Regions from separate parts of the Streptomyces sp. NPDC107454 genome, predicted to be linked through region 3. Evidence: riboswitches for the same ligand, from Rfam matches in the RefSeq annotation. Region 3 holds a riboswitch; each other region holds the start of a gene.

Region 1 (5,588 bases), on a different contig from region 3:
CGCTGAGATCCACACGTTCCTCACCGTCCAGGCAAACTGCCTTGACGACCTGAGCACCGTGTTCCGCTGTGTCGACGAGAAGGGGGAACTGGTCGGCGCCAGCCTGTGCTTCGCCTGGCGGAACACCTTCTACGCCCGGGTGGCCGGCTTCGACTACGAGCGGACGCGCAACGCCTACGAGTACTTCAACGCCGTGTACTACGAACCGCTCCACCACATGGAACGCAACGCGATGACCACGCTCCATCTCGGGCCCTCCGCCCTGAAGGCCAAGGTTCACCGGGGGGCCTCGCTGCACCCCCTGTGGGCGGCCGTCGTTCCCCTGCCGGCCACCGCGCCCGCCGGACTGCGACGGGACACGGTGGCGGACCAGGCTCTCGCCGACGCGGTCCGTGAAGAGGCGGGCGCCGGCATGAGCGAGGAGGAGTGGGATCTGACCCGCGTCACTGCCCTGTGAGGGAGGCCTCCGGGCCGTCGGGCTCGCGGACGGGCCACAGCACCGGGCAGAACTCCGGGTCGGAGTAGTCCGGTTGCCCGGCGGGAGTCCTGCGGACCAGGAAGTCGTGTTTGTAGGGCTCCTGCCGGCCGTCGGACAGGGTGTGGTCGCGGTAGGCGTTCGTCCCGTCCTGGAGATGGAACGAGATGGCCCGGCGCGGCCGCGGACTGCGGTTGGCGCCGCTGCCGTGGTAGAGAAGGCAGTGGTGGAAGGTCATGTGTCCCTTGGGAATGTGCACCGGAACCTTCTCGGCCACGGCGCCGTTTCGCTCCGCGTCTCCGTTCAGGAGATAGTCGCGCCCCACGTCCCGCGGATCACCGACCGGCCGGGCGGCGCCGTGCCGATGCTGCCAGCGGTGGCTTCCATTCACCATGGTGATCGTGCCCGACTCCTCGGTGCAGTCGTGGAACGGAATGAAGGCGGTGAGCATTTCGTCCGAGGAGCAGGTGGGCCAGAAATACTTGTCGAAGTGCCAGGAGACAATGTTCGACTTCTCCTCGGCGATGGGCGGCTTGTAGATCAGCGTGGCCTGGAAGACGCGTATTCCAGGCGTCTGCGCCAAGCGGGCGGCCACCGCCCCGACGATGGGTTTCCTCAGGATTTTCCTCATCGTTTCGTCTTGGTAGTGGATGTAGTCGTTGTTGCGTTGGACATCTCCGTCGGCGGGGGTCCAGTCGGCCAGCCGGTCCGGTCGTGTCGGAAGCTCCCGATCGCGCTGACCAGCGTAGTAGCGCTCGCTCGCGTCGGTCAGGGCGTCCACTTCGGCGTCGGTGAGCAGCTTCTCGGACAAATACCAGCCACGCTCCGAGTAAAGCCGGACATCTTCCTCGGACGGGAGCAGTTCGACTTCCTCGGCGGTAAGTCCTGAATGGTCGTACATTCCGCGACTCCTGTTACCGTGAATGGGGTGCAACAACGACATCCACCCGCACGCTAGCGGACCACGGTGCGCCATGCTAGCGTTGCCGTGATTTTTTTCATGAAGACTTGACCGGGGGTTGCGGTGGCCATATTCGACAAGGATATTCGAATCCTGATCGCGGACAACAAAGACTTCCGCAACATCTGGCTCGGAGAAACCTCGGCGCATTTCGGCGGACAGCTGACCAGTTTTCTCCTACCCTTGATCGCGGTCACCTATCTCCACGCCGACGGCACGGGCGTGGGACTCGTCTCGGCGGTGCAGTTCGTCCCCGTCGTGGTGCTCTCGCTGATCGCCGGTGTCATGGTCGACCGGTATCCGCCGCGCCGCACCCTCGTCACCGCGAGTGTCGCCCAGGGCGCCGCGCTTGCGGTGCTCGCCGCGTTCCAGGCGGCCGACGGGCTGAACTTCGGCCAACTTGTCGTCGCCGCCGCCGTGATCGGTATCGCCACCGTCTTCTACGAAGTCGCCTACCAGTCCACGCTGCCCAGGCTCCTGCCGTTGAACTCCATCGCCGCGGCCAACGGCCTGCACCAGGCGACGTATTCGGTCAGCACCCTCGCCGGTCCCGCCGCGGCCGGCTTCCTCGTCGGCCAGTTGGGGGTGTCACCGACCCTGACGGTGGCCGCCGCGTGCGCCTCCGGTGCCGCGGTGAGCGGTCTGCTGCTGCGCGGCGTCAAGGCCCCCGAACAGCCACGTGAGTCGGCGCTGAAGGCGATCGGCTCCGGGCTCCGCTACACGTGGTCCCTGCGCCCGATCCGGGACCTGTGCGTTCAGGCCGGCCTGTCGAACCTGCACGAGAAGGCCTTCCTGACCGTCTTCCTGGTGTTCGCCGTCCGTGATCTCGACATGAGCGGCACCGTCGTGGGCGTGATCACCGGCATCGGCAGTGTGGGGGCCCTGATCGGTTCGCTCTGCGCCACTCGGCTCACCCAACGGTGGGCCGTCGGCGGTGTGCTGGCCCTGGGCGCGGTGCTGGCCGCGGTGGGTCTGCTGCTCGTACCCGCCGTCAGCCAGGTCGGTGGATACGTCGCGGTGCTCGCGTCGGTCGCCATGATGGTGAACGGCTTCGGCGTCGCACTGTTCAACGTGTTCGCCGTCAGCCTGCGGCAGGCGATTCCGCCGGAGCACCAGATCGGCGCGGTGACCGCGAGCTACCGCCTTGTCGCCCTGGGAACGCTGCCCCTGGGGGCCCTCGTCGGCGGCGCCCTGGCCGACGCCCTGTCACCCGGTACGGCCCTGTGGGCCGTCGGGATCTCCTACCTCGTTGTCTCCTTCTGGCTCACGTTCTCCCCTCTCCGCGGGGCTCGCACGCTGGAGGAGGCACAGAAGCTCGGTCGTACGGCGGACACGCCCGAGCCCCAGGACGCGGACCGGTCCCCCTCGGTCTGAGAGCGAGGCCAGGGCCCGAACTCAGCTTGGTTCCGCCACCGCTGACCCGCTGTTCACAGGGGACCGGCCACCTGGTGCGAGAGGAAGATCACGCCAGGTGGCGCGGTCTTGGCCCCGCACCCGACACGCGGTACGGTCGGTGCGATATCGATGACGGCAAGACGGAAGCCGGTGGGAAACCGGCACGGTCGCGCCACTGTGAACGAGAGGCTCCAGCCCGCTGGGACCTCTTGTGAGTCAGACCCGTAGCCGTCGTCCAGTGCACCACCGAGATGGGACGCGAACTCCCGAGGAGGTCCTGCCATGGCGCAGACCGTCGCCCAGCCGACAACCACCACCCCTGTCGTTCCCGCGAAGCTGCCGCTCAAGGCGATTGCTCCGTGGGCGGTCTTCTTCGGCATTCTGATGCTCGTCCTGCTGTACTTCGTCGGTGCCGAACAGGGCGCCACCTCCGTCGTCTCCGGCTCGGACGTCCATGAGTGGGTACACGACGCCCGTCACCTTCTCGGCTTCCCCTGCCACTGACCGAGGGGACCCGCAGCACTGCCATGAACTCCGCAACGGTAAGAAATCTGCTCGTGCGGGGCATGCTGGCCGGCCTCGGTGCCGGCCTGCTCGCCCTGGTTGCCGCCTACTTCCTCGGTGAGCCGAACGTCGACAGCGCGATCAGCTTCGAGGAAGCCCACTCCCACGAGCACGAGATGGAGATCGTCTCCCGCTCTCTGCAGTCCACCGCCGGTCTTGCTACCGGCGTCCTGGTCTACGGCGTCGCTTTCGGCGGCATCGCCGCGCTCGCCTTCGCCTTCGCGCTCGGCCGCGTCGGCCGCTTCAGCCCGCGGGCGACCGCGCTGCTGCTGTCCGGCTGCGCGTTGCTGGCCGTGTACGTCGTGCCGTTCCTGAAGTACCCGGCCAACCCGCCGTCGGTCGGCAACCCCGACACCATCGGCAAGCGGACCACCCTGTACTTCCTGATGATGGTGCTCAGCGTGCTCCTCGCGATCGCCGCCACCATCCTGGGCAAGCGGCTGGCACCCAGGATCGGCACCTGGTACGCCACCGTCGGCGCGGTGGCCGCCTTCGCCGTCGTGATCGGTCTGGCGTACGCGTTCCTGCCGGTCATCAATGAGGTGCCGAAGGACTTCCCGGCCACCCTGCTGTGGCGGTTCCGTCTCTCCGCACTGGCCATCCAGACCGTGCTGTGGGGCGGATTCGGCCTGGTCTTCGGCGAGTTGGCCGAGCGGTTGCTGAATCCCAAGCCGGTGAAGGCCGCCGCGAGCGGACGGGTCGCCGTCCCCAGCTGACACCACCCACCGCACGAGTGAGGCCCCCGGAACCCTCCGGGGGCCTCTCGCGTTTCCACGGTCTCGTAAGTCCCCTGCCCTCGAAGGTGTGTTCCGTGGAGGAAGTGGTCAACCGGTGAAGAATTGACGGGAGTTGTTAAAGGTTGGAAGAATCCAGCTCGCTTCGCCGCGTCTGAAGTGAGCGAAGCGACACGAGTGGCCTGGGCGGCATGCCTGCCGCCGGTTCTTGCGTCGGGTCATCCGGTTCTGCCGTCCGCGTCGGTCACTCGCGCGTCATCACCTCCCACACTTTCGATTTCACAGAGGCTCATCTTGTCGCGTTCGCAACACTCCAGAACTCTGGCTGTGCTCGCCGCAACCGCATTCGCCACCTCCGCCGTGCCCCTGCTCTGCGCGGGGGTGGCCAGTGCCACGACCGCCGGGGCGTGCGAGTCCGCCACGGTCCAGTACCGCATCGTCGGCGCCGACGGAAACGTCGTGGGCGCCGACTGGACCTCGCAGGGCGGTTTCCACCAATGGGACACCGTTCCCGGCAGCGTCCAGGTCCGGCTGGCTCCCGGCCAGACCGTCGGGGAGGGCTGCAAGTACCCCGTTTCCCTCGCCGAATACACAACCGAAGGGCCGAACTGGTACGTCTCCGGACACCAGAGCCTGGTCGACAAGGCCACGGTCTACCTCACCGCCGACGACGTCGCCGGTACGGACGACGCGAAGCGGACCTGGCAGAAGCTCTCCGTGAAGACGCCGGACTGCTACGGCCAGATCGACCTGTACGGCGATGACATCACCTACGACGGGAAGACGGGGGAGGGACACGGCCCCGTGCCCTACGAGCCCGACAACGTCGTCACCCCCTACCACCTCATAGCGGCGTGGAACGGAGGCGAAAAGCCGTGCGCCCCCGGCCCGTCGGACTCGCCCACCCCGACGCCGTCGGAGTCGACCCCGACGACTCCCGCCACCCCGGTCACGCCCACGACTCCCGCCGGCGGACAGCCTCCCGCCGAGGAGACGACCCCGCCCCCGACCAGCCCCAAGCCCTCCACCACGCCTCCCACGACGCCGGACGTGCCCCCGCTGGCGTCGACGCCGCCCGCCACCCCCGAGCCGTCGCCCAGCGACAGCGGGCCGCCGCTGGCGGAGACGGGTGCGAGCGCGCCGGTCGGCACCCTCGCGGGCGGCGCGGCCCTGGTGGTCGCCCTCGGTGCCGGGGCGGTGTACGCGTCCCGCCGCGCACGCCGCTCATGACCACGGCGCGAGGGGTCACCTTCGTGGCATAGCCCAGCCCGGCAGCCCCGCCCCGGCGCCGTCAGGAAGCGTACTTCTTGACGGCGTCGGGGCTGACCGGGGTGAAGAAGTTGACGAGGTTGCCGTCGGGGTCGCGGAACAGCAGCGAACGATTGCCCCAAGGCATGGTGGTGGGCTTGTTGACGAACTCCTCCACGAAGCCGGTCAGGTTCTCGTACACGCCGTCCAC
Region 2 (5,588 bases), on a different contig from region 3:
GCCCAGCGCCGGGCGAGTTCCTCGGCCGCCTGGGTCCTCGCTTCTGCTGCCATGACTGTCACCGTCTCCTCGGTCTGTTGCGTCTGCCAAGCACCCTGTCCCGGAGAGCAGGGGTGGCACTGTGTGTCGTATAGCCGGAGTGAAGCTGGAGTGCGGCCCGCCACCCGGTGCTGTGCGGAGGTGAGCAACGCTGCCGCGAAGGACCGCTGTCCTCGCCGGGATCGCCGACGTCAGGACATGAATTGCGCCCCGGCTCCGAGCGGTGATCGCCGGGGTCCGGCGGGCCGCACTGAAACTCTGACATTGGCACTGAGTGCCATCAAGCGTGGATGCATGCCAACTTCTGCGAATCTTCAACCGCTCTTTTGCCAAGTTTGCGAAGGGTCGCAGGATCGGTCGATCACGTACGCTGACCGCATCACGGACTGGGAGGATCGCGGTGAGCAAGACATACGCGGGCGCCCGGCTGCGCCGTCTGCGCGAGGAACGCGGGATGAGCCAGGCCGAGCTCGCCCGGGTCCTCGCGATCTCGCCGAGCTATCTCAATCAGATGGAGCACGACTCCCGCCCGCTGACCGTGCCCGTCCTGCTGCGCCTGACCGAAGCGTTCGGCGTCGACCCCGGCTTCTTCTCCGCACGCGACACCACCCGGCTGGTGGCGGACCTCCGTGAGGCACTGGCCGGGGAACTCGCCGAGGCCCGCGTCTCCGCCGCCGACCTCGCCGACCTCGCGGCCCGGCTGCCCGGCGTCGCCCAGGTCCTGGTCGACCTCGGCCGCCGCAACCAGCGCCTCGCCGAACACCTTGCCGACAGCCGGGGCACGGACCCGGACCAGCCGCGCTCGCCGCACGAGGAGATCCGCGACTTCTTCTACCGCCGCCAGAACTACCTCCACGACACCGACCTCGCCGCGGAGGACCTCGCCCGCGACATCGGTATCCGCCCCGGCGATGTCCTCCGCGTCCTGGCCACCCGCCTCACCGACCGCCATGGCGTCCGGCTGACCGCCGAACCCGGCGAACGCCTTCACCACTTCGACGAGCCGACCCGCACCCTCCACCTGTCCACCCGGCTCCGCCCCGGCCAGCGCGCCTTCCGCATGGCCACCCAGCTCGCCCTGCTCGAATACGGCGACGAACTCGACCGCCAGGCCGCCGAGGACTTCGAACCCGGCACCCCCACCCACGCCCTGGCCCGCATCGGCATCGCCAACTACTTCGCCGCCGCGATGATCCTCCCGTACACCGCCTTCCACACGGCGGCCGAAGAGGCGCGCTACGACATCGAACGCCTCACCGACCATTACGGCCTCGGCTACGAGACCGTCTGCCACCGCCTGAGCACCCTCCAACGCCCGCGGCTGCGCGGAGTTCCCTTCTCCTTCGTCCGGGTCGACCGCGCTGGCAACATGTCCAAGCGGCAGTCCGCGACCGGCTTCCACTTCTCCCGGGCGGGCGGCACCTGCCCGCTCTGGAACGTCTACGAGGCGTTCGCCGCCCCCGGCCGCATCCACGTCCAGATCGCCGAAATGCCCGACGGGCAGCGGTACTTGTGGACGGCCCGCGCGATCACCCGGCACCGCGGCGGCTGGGGCGAACCCGGCAAGACCTTCGCCATCGGCCTCGGCTGCGAGATCCGCCACGCCCACCGCCTGGTCTACGCCGACGGCCTCGACCTCACCAGCGCCTCAGCCGCCACCCCCATCGGCATGGGCTGCCGCGTCTGCGAACGCCTCGACTGCCCCCAGCGGGGCGCGCCGCCGCTCGGCCGGCCCCTGCGGATCGACCAGAACAGCAGCACGTTCGTGCCGTACCCGGTGACCGATCGCACGGTCTGACCGTACGACGGACTTGATAGCCTCATCAGGCCAGTCGAGCCACACCCGAGGCCAGGGAATCCGGTGCGAATCCGGAACTGACGCGCAGCGGTGAGGGGGACGGGCGGGGCACGCGAGCCACTGGGAGACCGGGAAGGCGCCCCGGCCGGACGAACCCGAGTCCGAAAACCTGCTGGCACCTTCGCGCTCCGGCGCGGAGGGACGTCCGTAGGCCAGGCTCCGCGTACGAGCCCCGACCCCCGAGGCATGCCCGTGCACCTCCGCGCCCCCGCGATCCGCTACGTGTCTCCCTCTGAGAGGAGGGTGACGATCAATGCCTCGACGGCGATCTGAAGAAGACGGACGTGCCCCGCACCCTCCCGCAGCCCCGGCGCCGTGCCGGGTCGTGGTCTGCCGGGACTGCTGCTGCGGGACCCCGAAAGTCACCGGCGTGGACCACGACCGGCAGGTGGCACGCCTGGCCGAGGAGGTTCCCGTGCGTGTCTCGGACTGTCTCGACGTGTGCGAACACGCCAACGTGATCGTCGTCCAGCCCTCGGCCGCCGCCCGTGCCGCAGGCGCCCGCCCGGTCTGGCTCGGCCTCGTCAACGACCCCGACGCCACCGAGGACGTCGCCGCCTGGGTACAGGCCGGCGGCCCCGGTATCGCTCCCTGCCCCGACATCCTCGATCTCTACGCCTTCACCCCGCCGCGCAGGGCGCGATGAGCGCGCATCCAGACCGATTGACGTTTCTACGGAGCTCTCTCGGATACCGATCGTCACTCGACGTCGACTCCGTGGGCGTGGGCAAGGTGAACGTGGTCCGCCTCATGATGTGGGCGGCGAGACAGCACATTGTCGTCACTGTCTGTGATGTGTCGTAGGGGTAGTCAGTTCGGCAGAAATCGGCGAGTAGGGGAGCCCGCCAGGGTATTGCGTCGGGGTGGAAGGGGAGAGTGTCATTCAATTCTCCCCAGATTCTCCCCAGCGTTGAAGAGTGCTCGAAAGACCAGGTCAGAGGCTCAGATGAGGCTGGATGAGGAGATCACCCGCATCACCTCTCCCCAGGGACTCCCCACGGCCGATCCTCGCTCGATCCGCAGTAGATGCGTGAGCAAAGTGTGAACAGGAACTGAGCGTAGTGCGAGGGGCTAGAGCCAGTCCCGCCGCTTGAAAATCACGTACAAACTCGCGCAAACCACCCCCATCAGGCCGATCGCAAAGGGGTATCCGAAGTGCCATCCCAGCTCCGGCATGTTCTCAAAGTTCATGCCGTAAATAGTTCCAACCAGTGTGGGAGCAAACAGAATCGCCGCCCACGAAGAGATCTTCTTGATCTCCTCGTTCTGCTCGAAGCCCGCCTCCGCCAGTGCGCGCATCTCGGCGTTCTGCTGCTGGGTGACGAGGGTGGCGTTGACGGTGAGGATGTCGGTGAGGGCCTGGCGGAAGCCGTCGACGCGTTCGCTGGTGTGGGTGACGTGGTCGGCGACGTCGCGGAGGTAGCGCTGGAGTTCCTCTTCGGTGCCGTACTTGGCGAAACCCGCCATCAGGCCGTGCAGCATGCCGACCAGCGGGCGGGTGGCGCGCTGGAACTCGACCATTTCGCGGGAGAGTTCGTAGATGCGGCGGGACACCTCGGGGTCGCCGCGGAAGACCTCGGTCTCGATCTCGTCGATGTCGTTCTGGACGCCGGTGACGACGGGGACGTAGCCGTCGACCACGGAGTCGAGGATCGCGTAGAGGACGGCCTCGGGGCCGAGTTTCAGCAGCTCCGGGGTGTCCTCCATGCGGCGGCGCACCGCCGACAGGTCCGGTGCCGCGCCGTGCCGGACGGTGATCACGAAGTCTGGGCCCACGAAGACGTGCAGTTCGCCGAAGTAGACCTCCTCGGCCGCGTCCAGATAGCGGGCCGCGCTCAGGACGACGAAGAGCGTGTCGCCGTAGCGCTCCAGCTTCGGACGCTGGTGTGCCTCCATCGCGTCCTCGACGGCGAGTGGATGCAGGTCGAACTCGGCCGCCAGGGAGAGGAGTTCGGCCTCCGTGGGGCGGGCCAGGCCGATCCATGCCATGCCGGACGGCTGGTCGCGCAGCTCTCGGAAGGTGTCGGCCAGGGAGGTGGGGGTCGAGACCCGTACGCCGTCGCGGTACAGGGCCGCCTGTACGACGCTGTCGGCGACGGCGGGTTCCGGCTCCGGCGGGTCGGCGCGCGGCGCCGGCGGTGTCACGCCGGTCGCGGCCGGCGGGTTCAGGGCGCGTCGCCAGACGGGCTTTCTGCCGTTCTTGGCGGTCGGACGGGGGCGTCGCTCGGACATTGCGGCTGCCTCCCAAGTCGCAGGTACGTCGCTGTGATCACGGAGAAGGATATACGGGTCAAATGTCGCGGGCGGGCAGTGGGCGTACCGTCCGGGCGGGCGTGCCCGTGGAGGGCCCCACGGCTTGCGGACAGAAGGTGTCCGCAAGCCCCGTTAGCGTGCACGGCATGACGACGAGGGCGACGGCGAAGACGAAGACGAGCGGCGTGGACGGCAGCGCCAGCGGGAGCGGGAGCGGGAGCGGGAAGGTGGGCGGTGGGGGTGGGGCCAGGAGGCGCGGTATCGGCGCCCACCCCGCACCCGTACTCGACCCCCGCGCCCTCAACCGTGCGACCCTCGCCCGCCAGCTCCTCCTGCACCGCTCCGCCGGGCATGGCGTCACGGACGCCGTCCGGCACCTCGTGGGTCTTCAGGCGCAGAACGTGAAGCCGCCGTACCACGCCCTCGCCGCCCGACTGGAAGGGTTCCGGCCCGAGGAGCTGTCGACGGCCATGGAGGACCGTGCCGTCGTCCGCATCGTGACCCTGCGCTCCACCATCCACACCCACACCGCCGACGACGCCCTCACCCTGCGACCGCTCGTGCAGGGGGCCCGCGACCGGGAGCTGAACACCTTCCGCAAGGGGCTCGCGGGTGTCGACCTGGACCGGCTCGCCGTGATCGCCCGGGAACTGGTGGAGGCCGAGCCGCGCACGATGAAACAGCTGCGTGAGGAACTGCTCGTGCACTGGCCGGACGCCGACCCCTTCGCGCTCTCGGTCGCCGCCCGCTGCCGGCTGCCGCTCGTCCAGGTCACCCCGCGCGGACTGTGGGGCCGCAGCGGCCAGGTCGCGCTGACCACCGCCGAACACTGGCTGGGCCGTCCCACCGAGCCGTCCCCGGGCCCCGACGCGGCCGTCCTGCGCTACCTCGCCGCGTTCGGCCCCGCCTCCGTGAAGGACATGCAGACCTGGGCGGGGCTGACCCGGCTGCGCGAGGCCTTCGAACGACTCCGCCCGCGACTGCTCACCTTCCGCGACGAGAACGGCGTCGAACTCTTCGACCTCCCCGACGCGCCCCGCCCCGACGCCGACACCCCGGCCCCGCCTCGTTTCCTGCCCGAGTTCGACAACCTGCTCCTCTCGCACGCCGACCGCTCCCGGGTGGTGCCCGCCGGTTTCAAAGGGCGCAACTGGGCGGGCAACCAGGCGTACTGCACGCTGCTCGTCGACGGCTTCCTGGGCGGCCTGTGGCGACAGGAGGGGGACGTGCTCACCATCGAACCCTTCGGCCGGCTCACGAAGGTCCAGCGGGAGGAGGTGGTGGCGGAGGCGGAGGGGTTGCTCCGGACGCTGTCCGGCGCGTCGGCGTCGTACGACATCCGCTTCGGGACCGTGGCCGCGTAACCCACGTAGCCGCGTAACACGTAACCGGAGGACTCAGTCCGCGCGACCCGTCAACGCCACCGTCACCCCGAGCC
Region 3 (5,588 bases):
CGGGCTCGACGAAAAGAGTGGCCACCGCCGTCGGCGACGGCGCCGGCGCTGTCTCCTCCGTCCACGAGGCACTCGCCGGCGACTGACTCGCCCCTCGGCGGCCGCCGGGGGTTTCACCTCTGTTGATACCGAGGGGCCGAGTCGGCGCCCGGAGGGACACCTCGTACCGGTCGCCTGCCACCGCTGCCGCGAGGCCTCCCGAGGAGAGCTGACACCGGGGCGGTCGCTGACGGTCGCCGCATGTCCTCGTGCCGCGCTGCCGACCACTCTCGCGCGGGTGGCGACTTCGGCGGCTCCGAGGGTGACGAACGCGCCGTTCGGAGTGTGGACGGTGAACTTGCCCGGGGGGCGACAGCCTCGGAGCCGGGCTGCCGCCGACGTCTTTCAATAATGGGCAGCCGGCCGGTGGTGTCGAGCAGGCGGGTGGGCCCTCGGCGGTCCACCCCGTTCAGAGGTGCCAGACCATCTCCAACCAGCCGTCGTCCATGACACCGGCCGAGGGCTGACGGGGCGAAGCAGCCTCTCGGTAGGCATCACGGATAGGAGGTGGCGCGGGCGACACGGGCGTGAAGCAGACGGGGCGATGATTCGAAACCGTGGCGGGAGTAGGCCGGGACCGCGCGGGGGCTGGAGTGCACGGTGACGCGTTCGAGCCCGAGCTCCCGAGCGCGATCCAGGACCGCGTCGATGAGCCGGCCGCCCAGGCCGCCATCGCGTTCGCCGGGAACGACATACACGCACTGCAGGTCGCCCGATGCCCGCTGCAGGGCACGCGGGCTGGGCACCCGCGGGAGGACCGCCAGCCAGGCCATGCCGATGATCACCTCATCGCGGACCACGACCATGCAGCGATGCGACGACGTGTTCTCCCTCGCCCACGTGACGAAATGCCCCACGAACTCCGCGCGCCCGGTGACGGGAGCGTCTTGGTTCTCCAGGACCCACTGCCATCGGAGTTCAGCGACGACGTCCAGTTCATCGGAGACGACCGGACGGATGACGACGTTGTTGTCCACCCGCGCATTGTGCGGTCGTCCGGCCGCCGCCGTCATCACCGCAACGCGGCCCCACACCCACCACGCTCCGCACCCCGCCACCCCGGTGCGGGCGCTGAACACCGCCTTGGCCCGCATACCGTCCTGCCCGAACAACCGCGCCCGGTCGGCTTGAACAGCATCTGGTCCGGGTCGCAGCCGACCCTGACCTTCACGACCGGATGAGTCCCCGGCCCAGCCTTCGGCAGCCGGTTACTCAGAGCCAGTCCTTCCGCTTGAAAATGAAGTACAAACTGGTGCATACGACCGCCATCAGGGCGATTGCGAAGGGGTATCCGAGCACCCAGTGCAACTCCGGCATCTCCCTGAAGTTCATGCCGTAGATCGTGCCGACGAGGGTCGGGGCGAAGAGGATCGCCGCCCAGGAAGAGATCTTCTTGAAGTCGTCTACCTGGGGGCGCTGACCTGCGGCGATGCCGCATTCGCTGTCTATGACCTGCGTCGACGTGTCTTTCGCGGCCTTTCGGGCTCATGCCGCGTTGTGCAGTCGATTCTCCCCACGCGCTCCCCAGGGCCGCTCAAACTCCCCAGATTCTCCCCAGAGGAGCGGCTCGTCGCAGAGTGCAGGAGACGGTGTTGTGTTGTTTGCGGTGCAGGGGTCCCTGCGCACAGTACGTTATCGACGGACCCGCGCCCTCTGACTGCGTGCTGGTCGATGGGCGGCTTCGCCACAGCCGAACTCGATGTACATCTCAAAGGGCGTGACGCCGGAAGACGACTTGTGCGGCAGGCGCCGGTGGTCCGTGTGGCCTCGGCATGGGCTCCGGTTGTCAGTGGAGTAGGTCCCGATCCCGCGCCCTTGTGGAAGGTACCCCTCGCGGCCCTTTCCAAGGGCCAAGGCGCCATCGAGCGCGTCGGCCCGATCGTCGCGGCGCTACTCACAAGCACGTCCGACAGCGTTCCCCTCAATCTCGTTGACGAGATCGCTCCTGTGCTCCGCGAAGCGACCGTCATCAGCGTCAATGCACTCGGCTATGCGGTACGGCTACGGCCCGCACCCGACGTCGCCATGGCACTGCGGCGCACTCTGCACGGACATAGGCAAGACTGCCGCAGAGAAGGAAGAGAAGGAGCGGACAGCCGCCTTCAAGCACGCTGCGGGCATCCGATGAGGAGATAGGGCGTTTTTGCTGGCTACGGTGGCGCCGTTTGGGACCACCTGGGAGGTCAAGGACCTGGTGGGTCCCTGCGTTGACGGTCACGGTGCCATAGCCGGCCTCAGGGCCGACGGCTCGGCCGGATCGCCCGCCCGGCTCAGCTGTCCTCGGGGACGCAGTGACTCAACAGGGCGGCGGCGATCGGGTCGACGATCCGGTAGCGGACCACCCGCCCGTCCTTCTCGCCCGCCACGACACCGGCGGCGCGCAGCAGCCGCAGGGCCTGGGACACGGCGGGGTCGTTCATGCCGGTCGCGATCGCGAGGTCCGAGACGGCGAGGGGGCCTGCCCGGTGCAGGGTCATGAGGAGGGCCAGGCGTCCGGGGTCGGAGAGCAGGGAGAACCGCTCGGCCCAGGCGCGGACATGGCCGGGCTCGCCGATGGCCGCGATGGCATCGCAGACCCGGTGGCCGTCGATGGTGCGGCGGTCGGCCCGCTCGGCGGGGACGAGGTGCATGGGGACATCCTCGCAGGTAGCCGGATGTGATCTTGCATACCTGCGCGGCTGCGCAGCTATGCAGTGATGAGTGGTCCCCCCTACGGTGGGCGGGCCGTGGTGTTCGGGAAGACCGGTGACAGCCCTTCGAGGTTCGAGGGGTTCAGGCCGGAGCGGCCCTCGCCACTGTGATCGGGGAGTTTCCGTCCCAGTTGTGCATGGTCACTGTCCGCCGCCCGGCGGACGGGAAGGCCGGGACGGACACGCACACACCCGTAAGCCAGGAGACCGGCCACGGCACTTCACGAAGTGATCCACGAGGTGCTGGAGCGTGACCGTATGACCCTGCCCACCGTGCCCACCACCTTTCGCTGGCGACGCGAGGACACCGTCCGTACCGCCGGGCTCCTGGCGGTGATCGCCGCGCTGCACGTAGTGGCGTTCGGCGTCCTGTTCCTGCTCGTCGCCCCCGGGCACTACGAGGTCGGCTCCAAGGCGTTCGGGGTCGGCCTCGGGGTGACCGCGTACACGCTCGGCATGCGGCACGCGTTCGACGCCGATCACATCGCCGCGATCGACAACACCACCCGCAAGCTGATGGCCGACGGCAAGCGGCCGGTGTCGGTCGGGTTCTGGTTCGCACTCGGCCACTCCAGTGTGGTGGTCGTCATGGCCGCCCTGGTCGCGGGAGGCGCACAGCTCGCCGGCACGCTGCTCAACGACGACTCCCGCACCCACCAGACCCTCGGTGTCGTCGGCACGACCGTCTCCGGGACCTTCCTCTATCTCATCGCCGCCCTCAATCTCGTGGCGCTCGCCGGCATCCTGCGGGTCTTCCGGGCGATGCGCTCCGGTACGTACGACGAGGCCGCCCTCGAACAGCACCTGGACTCGCGGGGGCTGATGAACCGTGTCCTGGGCCGCTTCACCAAGTCGATCACGCGGCCCGGGCAGATGTTCCCGCTCGGCTTCCTGTTCGGCCTCGGGTTCGACACCGCCACTGAGGTCACCCTGATGGTGATGGCGGGCAGCGGCGCCGCGGCCGGACTGCCGTGGTACGCGATCCTGTGCCTGCCGCTGCTGTTCGCCGCGGGGATGAGCCTGTTCGACACGCTCGACGGCACCTTCATGAACTTCGCCTACCAGTGGGCGTTCTCGAACCCGGTGCGCAAGGTGTTCTACAACCTCACCATCACCGGCCTGTCCATCGCGGTCGCCTTCCTCATCGGCACCATCGAACTGGTCGGGGTGCTGCACGAGAAGCTCGATCTGCGCGATGCCGTGACCGGTTGGATCGCCGGCCTGGACCTGGACAACGTCGGTTACCTCATCGTCGGCCTGTTCGTGGTCGTCTGGGCGGCGGCGTTGGCGTACTGGCGGCTGGCCAGGGTCGAGCAGCGATGGGCGGACCGTCTTGCAGACGGCGGCTGACCGCGGACGGCGGAACCTCGCTGTCTCGGTCCGTGGGTGAGAGCCGTGAACCGGACGGTGTCCGCGTCCGGCTCATGAGAGGAGGCCGAGCTCGGCGGGGCAGGAGGCGGCAGTGGTGCTCGTGCGCGGGCGGGGAGCGGGGCCCGCTCTCCCCATGACAGCATGCGGGGTGTGAGCGTGTCCCCGGCGGTACGGAGCCTGCGCGCGGCGGTGTTCGCCGCGCTCTGCGTGCTGCTTGCCGCCGGGGGTCACGCGCTGGCCACGGGCGCGGCGCCCCCGGTGTGGGTGCAGGCCGCCGGGTTCGTGCCGGTCTTCGGGGCCGGGTGTCTGCTGGGCGGCCGAGAGCGGTCATCTGCGGCCATCGGCGCCGGGACGTTCACCACCCAGGGCGGGCTGCACCTCGGGTTCGAGGCAGCGCGCCCGCACGCCACTATGGTCATGCACGGCATGCGCATGTCCCACACTCACGCGGTCACCCCACATGCCACCGCCGCGCACGTCGCGGCAGCCCTGGTGCTGACCTGGTGGCTGCGGCGCGGAGAGGCCGCGCTGTGGTCGCTGTTGCGCCGGGCCGCCGCGCTGGTACCGGGCCTGCCGGCCTGGTGGCGGGTGAGCGGCGGGGCACGGCTGGTGCCGGACGCGCTCGATGCCGTACGACTGCGGCGGCGCGCCGACGGCTCACGGCCGCCCGGACGTCCGCTGCTCCGGCACGCGATGCCGCGACGCGGGCCGCCGGGGACTCCGTACCCCATCTGACCCTGACACACCTTCCCCGTACGGAGATCGCCCACCCATGTCCCGAGCAAGCACCACCCTGCGCCGCGCCGCCGCGGTCACCACCCTGGCCGCCGTCGGCGTCCTCACCGCCGCGGGCATCGCCTCGGCCCACGTCACCGTCCACCCCGAGAGCTACGCCAAGGGCGCCACCGACGGCGTTCTGACCTTCCGGGTCCCCGACGAGGAGGACACCGCGAGCACCACCGAAGTGCAGGTCTTCCTGCCCACCGACCACCCCGTCCTCGGCGTTCTCGTCTCCCCGCGGGACGGCTGGACCGCCAAGGTGACGAACACGAAGCTCAAGACGCCCGTCAAGACCGACGACGGCACCATCACCGACGCCGTGTCCGAGATCACCTGGACCGGCGGGAAGATCGAACCGGGGCACTACGAAGACTTCGATGTCGCCTTCGGCCAGCTGCCGGAGGACACCGACCAGCTCACCTTCAAGGCCCTCCAGACCTACTCCGACGGCAAGGTCGTCCGCTGGATCGAGGAGGCCGAGAGCGGCGGCAAAGAGCCGGAGAACCCGGCGCCGGTCCTCAAGCTGACGGCCAAGGGAGCGACGGACGAGGGCGCCGCACCGAGCGCCTCCGCCTCGACTGCGAAGGCTTCCGACGCCTCCGGAACAACCGCGGCCAGCAGTGACTCCACCGCACGTGGACTCGGGATCGCCGGGCTGGTGGTGGGCGTGCTGGGCCTGGCCGCGGCGGCCTTCGCCCTGGTGCGCGG
Region 4 (5,588 bases), on a different contig from region 3:
GCGTTCTGGGCGGCCCGGGAGGGCTTGGCGGTGGTCGGCGCCGGCTGCGCGTTCGCGGCCGGGGCCGCCATGAGTCCGGCGACCGTGAGGGCGAGGGCGGGCGCGGCGGCGGTCAGAAGTCTTCGCAGTCGCCGGGCGGGCCTGCTGGGGGGTGTCTCACGCATGGGTGCTGCCTCCATCGGTTTGAGGCGGGTGCCGTGCGGACCGGGGTCGGGCCGCGCACGGCTCCACAGCCGGAAGTGGGGGTTCTCGGCGTTGCGTGGCAGGCCCGTGACGCGCGTAGCGTGAGAGAAGTGCGGATGTGCCATGGGCATGCCAATTCGTTCGCCCTGTCGTGCCGCTGTACGTGACATGTCAGGACGGCCAGAACCTAGCCGGGGCCGATGACACCCGGATAGCCACGCCCGAAGAACTTTGCCGCCCCATAGGGGGTCCATGGACGGTGCATGGACGGCCCATGGACGAGACGCGGTGATGCCGGGCCGCCACATGCGGCCCGGCATCACCGGTGTCATACCGTCAGAAGACCTCGTGCCGACGGAAGTTCTCGTCCGTCAGAAGTCCTCGTCGAAGCCGACCGAGCCCTCCACCGCCACCTGGTACGCCGAGGGGCGGCGCTCGAAGAAGTTGGTCAGCTCCTGGACGCCCTGGAGCTCCATGAAGGAGAAGGGGTTCTCGGAGCTGTACACCGGGGCGAAGCCGAGACGCTGCAGACGCTGGTCGGCCACGCACTCCAGATACTGGCGCATCGAGTCGGTGTTCATGCCCGGCAGACCCTCACCGCACAGGTCGCGCGCGAACTGCAGCTCGGCCTCGACGGCCTCCCTCAGCATGTCGGTGACCTGCTGCTGGAGCTGGTCGTCGAAGAGCTCCGGCTCCTCCTTGCGCACGGTGTCCACCACCTCGAAGGCGAAGGACATGTGCATCGTCTCGTCGCGGAACACCCAGTTGGTGCCGGTGGCGAGACCGTGCAGCAGACCCCGGCTGCGGAACCAGTAGACGTACGCGAAGGCGCCGTAGAAGAAGAGGCCCTCGATGCACGCGGCGAAGCAGATGAGGTTGAGCAGGAAGCGACGTCGGTCCGCCTTGGTCTCCAGGCGGTCCAGCTTCTCCACCGAGTCCATCCACTTGAAGCAGAACTCGGCCTTCTCACGGATCGAGGGGATGCTCTCGACGGCGTCGAAGGCGGCGGCGCGGTCCTCCGGGTCGGGAAGGTAGGTGTCCAGCAGGGTCAGATAGAACTGGACGTGGACCGCTTCCTCGAACAGCTGCCTGGAGAGATACAGGCGCGCCTCGGGGGAGTTGATGTGCTTGTAGAGGGTCAGCACGAGGTTGTTCGACACGATCGAGTCGCCCGTCGCGAAGAACGCGACCAGCCGGCCGATCATGTGCTGCTCACCCTGCGAGAGCTTCGCGAGGTCGGCCACGTCCGAGTGGAGGTCGACCTCCTCCACGGTCCAGGTGTTCTTGATGGCGTCCCGGTAGCGCTCGTAGAAGTCCGGGTAGCGCATGGGGCGGAGGGTGAGTTCGAAGCCCGGGTCGAGCAGGTTCTTCTCGGTGGAGCTCATTACTGGCAGGCCTCGCAGGACTCGGGGTTCTCAAGGGAGCAGGCGACGGCGTCCTCGTCGGGGATCGCCTGCACGGGGATGGTCTTCTCGGGCTGGGCCTGCGCCTGGGCGGCACGGGCGATACGGGTCGCCGGGCGGGAGCGCAGGTAGTACGTCGTCTTCAGGCCCGACTTCCAGGCGTACGCGTACATCGAGGAGAGCTTGCCGATCGTCGGCGTCTCCAGGAAGAGGTTCAGGGACTGGGCCTGGTCCAGGAACGGGGTGCGGGCGGCAGCCATGTCGATCAGGCCGCGCTGCGGGATCTCCCAGGCCGTGCGGTACAGGTCGCGGACGTCCTGCGGGACCCAAGTGAAGCCCTGCACCGAACCGTTGGACTCGCGCAGCGCCTCGCGGGTCTGCGCGTCCCACACGCCGAGCTTCTTCAGCTCGTCCACCAGGTAGGAGTTGACCTGGAGGAACTCACCGGAGAGCGTCTCGCGCTTGAACAGGTTGGACACCTGAGGCTCGATGCACTCGTACACACCCGCGATGGACGCGATGGTGGCGGTGGGCGCGATGGCGAGGAGGAGGGAGTTGCGCATGCCGACTGCGGCGATACGCTCCCGCAGGGCCGCCCAGCGCTCCGGCCAGGTCAGCTCCACGCCGTAGTGGTCGGGGTGCAGGACGCCACGGGCCGTACGGGTCTTCTCCCAGGCCGGGAGCGGGCCGCTGCGCTCCGCGAGGTCGGCCGAGGCCTCGTACGCGGCGAGCATGATCCGTTCGGCGATCCGGGTGGAGAGGGCCTTGGCCTGCGGGGAGTCGAAGGGGACGCGCAGCTTGAAGAAGACGTCCTGCAGACCCATCGCGCCGAGGCCGACGGGCCGCCACTTCGCGTTCGACCGGCCGGCCTGCTCGGTCGGGTAGAAGTTGATGTCGACGACACGGTCGAGGAAGGTGACGGCGGTACGGACCGTCTCGTCCAGCCGCTCCCAGTCGATGTCCCCGTCGACCACGAAGGCGCCGAGGTTGACCGAGCCGAGGTTGCAGACCGCCGTCTCCCCGTCGTCCGTGACCTCCAGGATCTCGGTGCAGAGGTTCGAGGAGTGGACGGTGTGGCCCGGCTCCGCCGTCTGGTTGGCGGTGCGGTTGGCGGCGTCCTTGAAGGTCATCCAGCCGTTGCCGGTCTGCGCGAGGGTGCGCATCATGCGGCCGTAGAGGTCACGGGCCGGGATGGTCTTCCTGGCGAGGCCGGCCGCCTCCGCCCCGCGGTACGCCGCGTCGAACTCGTCGCCCCACAGGTCGACCAGCTCGGGCACGTCGGAGGGCGAGAAGAGGGACCACTGCCCGTCGGCGTCGACCCGGCGCATGAACTCGTCCGGGATCCAGTGCGCGAGGTTCAGGTTGTGCGTACGGCGGGCGTCCTCACCGGTGTTGTCGCGCAGCTCCAGGAACTCCTCGATGTCGGAGTGCCAGGTCTCCAGGTAGACCGCGGCCGCGCCCTTGCGCCGGCCGCCCTGGTTCACCGCGGCGACCGAGGCGTCGAGGGTCTTCAGGAACGGGACGATTCCGTTTGAGTGCCCGTTCGTACCGCGGATCAGCGAACCGCGCGAACGGATCCGGGAGTACGAAAGACCGATGCCGCCCGCGTGCTTCGAGAGGCGGGCCACCTGGTGGTAGCGGTCGTAGAGGGAGTCCAGCTCGTCCAGCGGGGAGTCGAGGAGGTAGCAGGACGACATCTGCGGGTGCCGCGTACCGGAGTTGAACAGCGTGGGGGAGGAGGGGAGGTAGTCGAGACGGCTCATGAGCCCGTAGAGCGCCGCGACCTCGTCCAGGGCCCGGTTCGTGTCGTCCTCGGCCAGGCCCGACGCCACGCGCAGCATGAAGTGCTGGGGCGTCTCGATGACCTTGCGGGTGATCGGGTGCCGGAGCAGATAGCGGCTGTGCAGGGTGCGCAGGCCGAAGTAGCCGAAGCGGTCGTCGCCGTCGATGTCGATCAGCGCGTCCAGCCGGGCCGTGTGCAGCCGGACGAACTCCGCCGTGCGGTCGGCGATCAGGCCCTCGCGGTGACCCGCGGCGATCGACCCGGAGAAGGACGTGACGCCCTGCGAGGCGGCCTCCGCCGCGATGCTGATCGTCAGCAGTCTGGCCGCCAGCCGGGAGTAGACGGGGTCCTCGGAGATGAGGCCCGCGGCCGCCTCGGTGGCCAGTTCGCGCAGCTCCGTGTCGTCCGCGTGCGCGGACCGGCCGCGCAGCGTGGCGGCGGCGACCCGGCCGGGGTCGGCGCCGGGGAGGTCGGCGGTGAGGTCGGTCAGGGTACGCAGCAGAGTGGTACCGGGACCGTCCGTCTCCACCGGGACCTGCTTCCGCTCCTGCTGTGCGAAAGCGGTAGCTGAAGCCGGGTCGGCTGGCGCGATGGTCACTTGGGGCTCTCCCTCGCTCGGCACGGGGCCTGGCGGAGGGCAGGGCAGCTCACGAGCGCACGCGGCGTCGCGTCCACCGGCCCATTCCGCGAGGCCCGGACGTCATGCACCCGGGCCGGATGGCCGGGCGCGCTGTCGGCAGGTCCTCGGACTGACGCGAGTACATGGGCGCGAGTGTGCGAACACGTACAAGTACACCGTTGCGGGACAGTTCCGGATTTGCACCGGATTCCCCTGCGGCGACAGCGAGCATGAGCATACATCTTGTGCCGGGCTGCGGTGACACCACCAGATGTTGTGTCGTGCCGGTGTCAGAGTGTCAACTCGTAGGTGAGGAGAGTGATGTCGTCGAGCTCCGGGAGGGGGTTCCAGTCGCGGTCGGGGGTGCGGGTGAAGCCGAGGCGTTCGTAGATGCGGTGGGCGGCATGCATGGTGCGCTGGGTGGAGAGCACGACGCGTACGCAGCCCGCGGTGGCGCGTGCGTGGTCGACGCAGGCGCGGACGAGGGTCTCGCCGGCACCTCGGCCGCGGGACTCGCGTGCGACGGCGAGCATACGGATCTCGGCTTCGCCGGGGCGGGCTATGTCGGCCATGGGGCCGCCACGCGGTACGAAGGTCACGGCGCCGAGGATGCGGTCGTGGTCCACGGCGACGAGGACCTCCGCGGCGGTGGCTCGTTTCGCCACGTCTCGCAGTTCGCCGAGGTACTCGTCGTTCTCCCCGAAGTCGAGCAGGCCGTCGCCGAGGTAGGCCTGTGCGGTGATCTCGCCGATGCGGTCGTATTCGTGGGGGTGGGCGTGTCTGATGCGGATGTCCATGCCGGTGAGTGTGCAACAGGACGCGGGAACGGGCCGCCGGATTTATGTCCGACGGCCCGTGGGGGGTTGTTGGTGCGGTTGCGCGGCTGCGGGTGCGTGGGGGCTTGGCGCGCAGTTCCCCGCGCCCCGGGCCTTTAGGGACGCGGGGAACTGCGCGAGAAGCCCCCACCGGGCCCGCAGCCGAAGAACCCACCGGAGGTCCGGGGGCGCAGCCCCGGGCTCAGTGGGTGGAACCCGCCGTGGCCGGAGGCAGTTCCGTCACGACGCCCGCGTCCCCCGCATCCGCCGTGTAGTCCTCCGGAGACGTCTCGTCGACGCCGTCCGGCGCGTTGAAGGCGCGGAGGGCGAAGGTGAGGACGACGCTGACCACGACGTTCATGACGAAGGCCGTCAGACCGATGTAGCCGATCTCCCCGATGCCCGGGATCTCCTTCGAGCTGCCGCCGAAGTGCTTCTGGGTCGGAGAGGCGACCCCGTACGCGGCGAGCGTGCCGTACAGCATGCCCACCGCCCAGCCCCCGAGCAGCGCCCAGCGGTGGAACCAGCGGGTGAACAGGCCACCGACCAGCGCCGGGAAGGTCTGGAGGATCCAGATGCCGCCCAGGAGCTGGAAGTTGATCGCGACCGTCTTGTCCATCGTCAGGACGAAGACCAGCGCGCCCACCTTCACCAGCAGCGACACCAGCTTGGAGACCCTGGTCTCCTGCTGCGGCGTCGCGTCCGGCTTGATGAAGTCCTTGTAGATGTTGCGGGTGAAGAGGTTCGCGGCCGCGATGGACATGATGGCCGCCGGCACGAGCGCT

The links. Region 3 has a riboswitch for cobalamin ahead of nicT (Nickel transporter NicT). Riboswitches for the same ligand answer to the same signal wherever they lie in the genome.
Region 1: another riboswitch for cobalamin. It lies ahead of ACZ69M_RS10635 (CbtB domain-containing protein); the one in region 3 lies ahead of nicT (Nickel transporter NicT).
Region 2: another riboswitch for cobalamin. It lies ahead of ACZ69M_RS40415 ((2Fe-2S) ferredoxin domain-containing protein); the one in region 3 lies ahead of nicT (Nickel transporter NicT).
Region 4: another riboswitch for cobalamin. It lies ahead of ACZ69M_RS21825 (ribonucleoside-diphosphate reductase subunit alpha); the one in region 3 lies ahead of nicT (Nickel transporter NicT).

Annotation. Positions count from the first base shown of each region.
Region 1 covers NZ_JBVJPA010000004.1:94,853-100,440, forward strand. The annotation lists gene ACZ69M_RS10620 (GNAT family N-acetyltransferase) at 1-457, shown strand, start outside; gene ACZ69M_RS10625 (phytanoyl-CoA dioxygenase family protein) at 444-1,376, opposite strand; gene ACZ69M_RS10630 (MFS transporter) at 1,500-2,810, shown strand; cobalamin riboswitch at 2,930-3,078, shown strand; gene ACZ69M_RS10635 (CbtB domain-containing protein) at 3,114-3,335, shown strand; gene ACZ69M_RS10640 (CbtA family protein) at 3,359-4,111, shown strand; gene ACZ69M_RS10645 (hypothetical protein) at 4,457-5,359, shown strand; gene ACZ69M_RS10650 (VOC family protein) at 5,421-5,588, opposite strand, start outside.
Region 2 covers NZ_JBVJPA010000020.1:14,386-19,973, forward strand. The annotation lists gene aceA (isocitrate lyase) at 1-53, opposite strand, end outside; gene ACZ69M_RS40410 (short-chain fatty acyl-CoA regulator family protein) at 440-1,837, shown strand; cobalamin riboswitch at 1,852-2,028, shown strand; gene ACZ69M_RS40415 ((2Fe-2S) ferredoxin domain-containing protein) at 2,151-2,543, shown strand; gene ACZ69M_RS40420 (magnesium and cobalt transport protein CorA) at 2,969-4,129, opposite strand; gene ACZ69M_RS40425 (winged helix DNA-binding domain-containing protein) at 4,297-5,514, shown strand; gene ACZ69M_RS40430 (LysE family translocator) at 5,548-5,588, opposite strand, start outside.
Region 3 covers NZ_JBVJPA010000015.1:46,061-51,648, reverse strand. The annotation lists gene ACZ69M_RS35015 (FAD-dependent oxidoreductase) at 1-86, shown strand, start outside; gene ACZ69M_RS35010 (GNAT family N-acetyltransferase) at 534-1,133, opposite strand; partial or broken gene ACZ69M_RS35005 (CorA family divalent cation transporter) at 1,252-1,449, opposite strand; gene ACZ69M_RS35000 (ArsR/SmtB family transcription factor) at 2,310-2,669, opposite strand; cobalamin riboswitch at 2,750-2,959, shown strand; gene nicT (Nickel transporter NicT) at 2,988-4,079, shown strand; gene ACZ69M_RS34990 (hypothetical protein) at 4,242-4,835, shown strand; gene ACZ69M_RS34985 (YcnI family copper-binding membrane protein) at 4,873-5,588, shown strand, end outside.
Region 4 covers NZ_JBVJPA010000008.1:212,899-218,486, reverse strand. The annotation lists gene ACZ69M_RS21835 (putative Ig domain-containing protein) at 1-164, opposite strand, end outside; gene ACZ69M_RS21830 (ribonucleotide-diphosphate reductase subunit beta) at 555-1,568, opposite strand; gene ACZ69M_RS21825 (ribonucleoside-diphosphate reductase subunit alpha) at 1,568-3,967, opposite strand; cobalamin riboswitch at 4,088-4,226, opposite strand; gene ACZ69M_RS21820 (GNAT family N-acetyltransferase) at 4,279-4,785, opposite strand; gene mctP (monocarboxylate uptake permease MctP) at 5,006-5,588, opposite strand, start outside.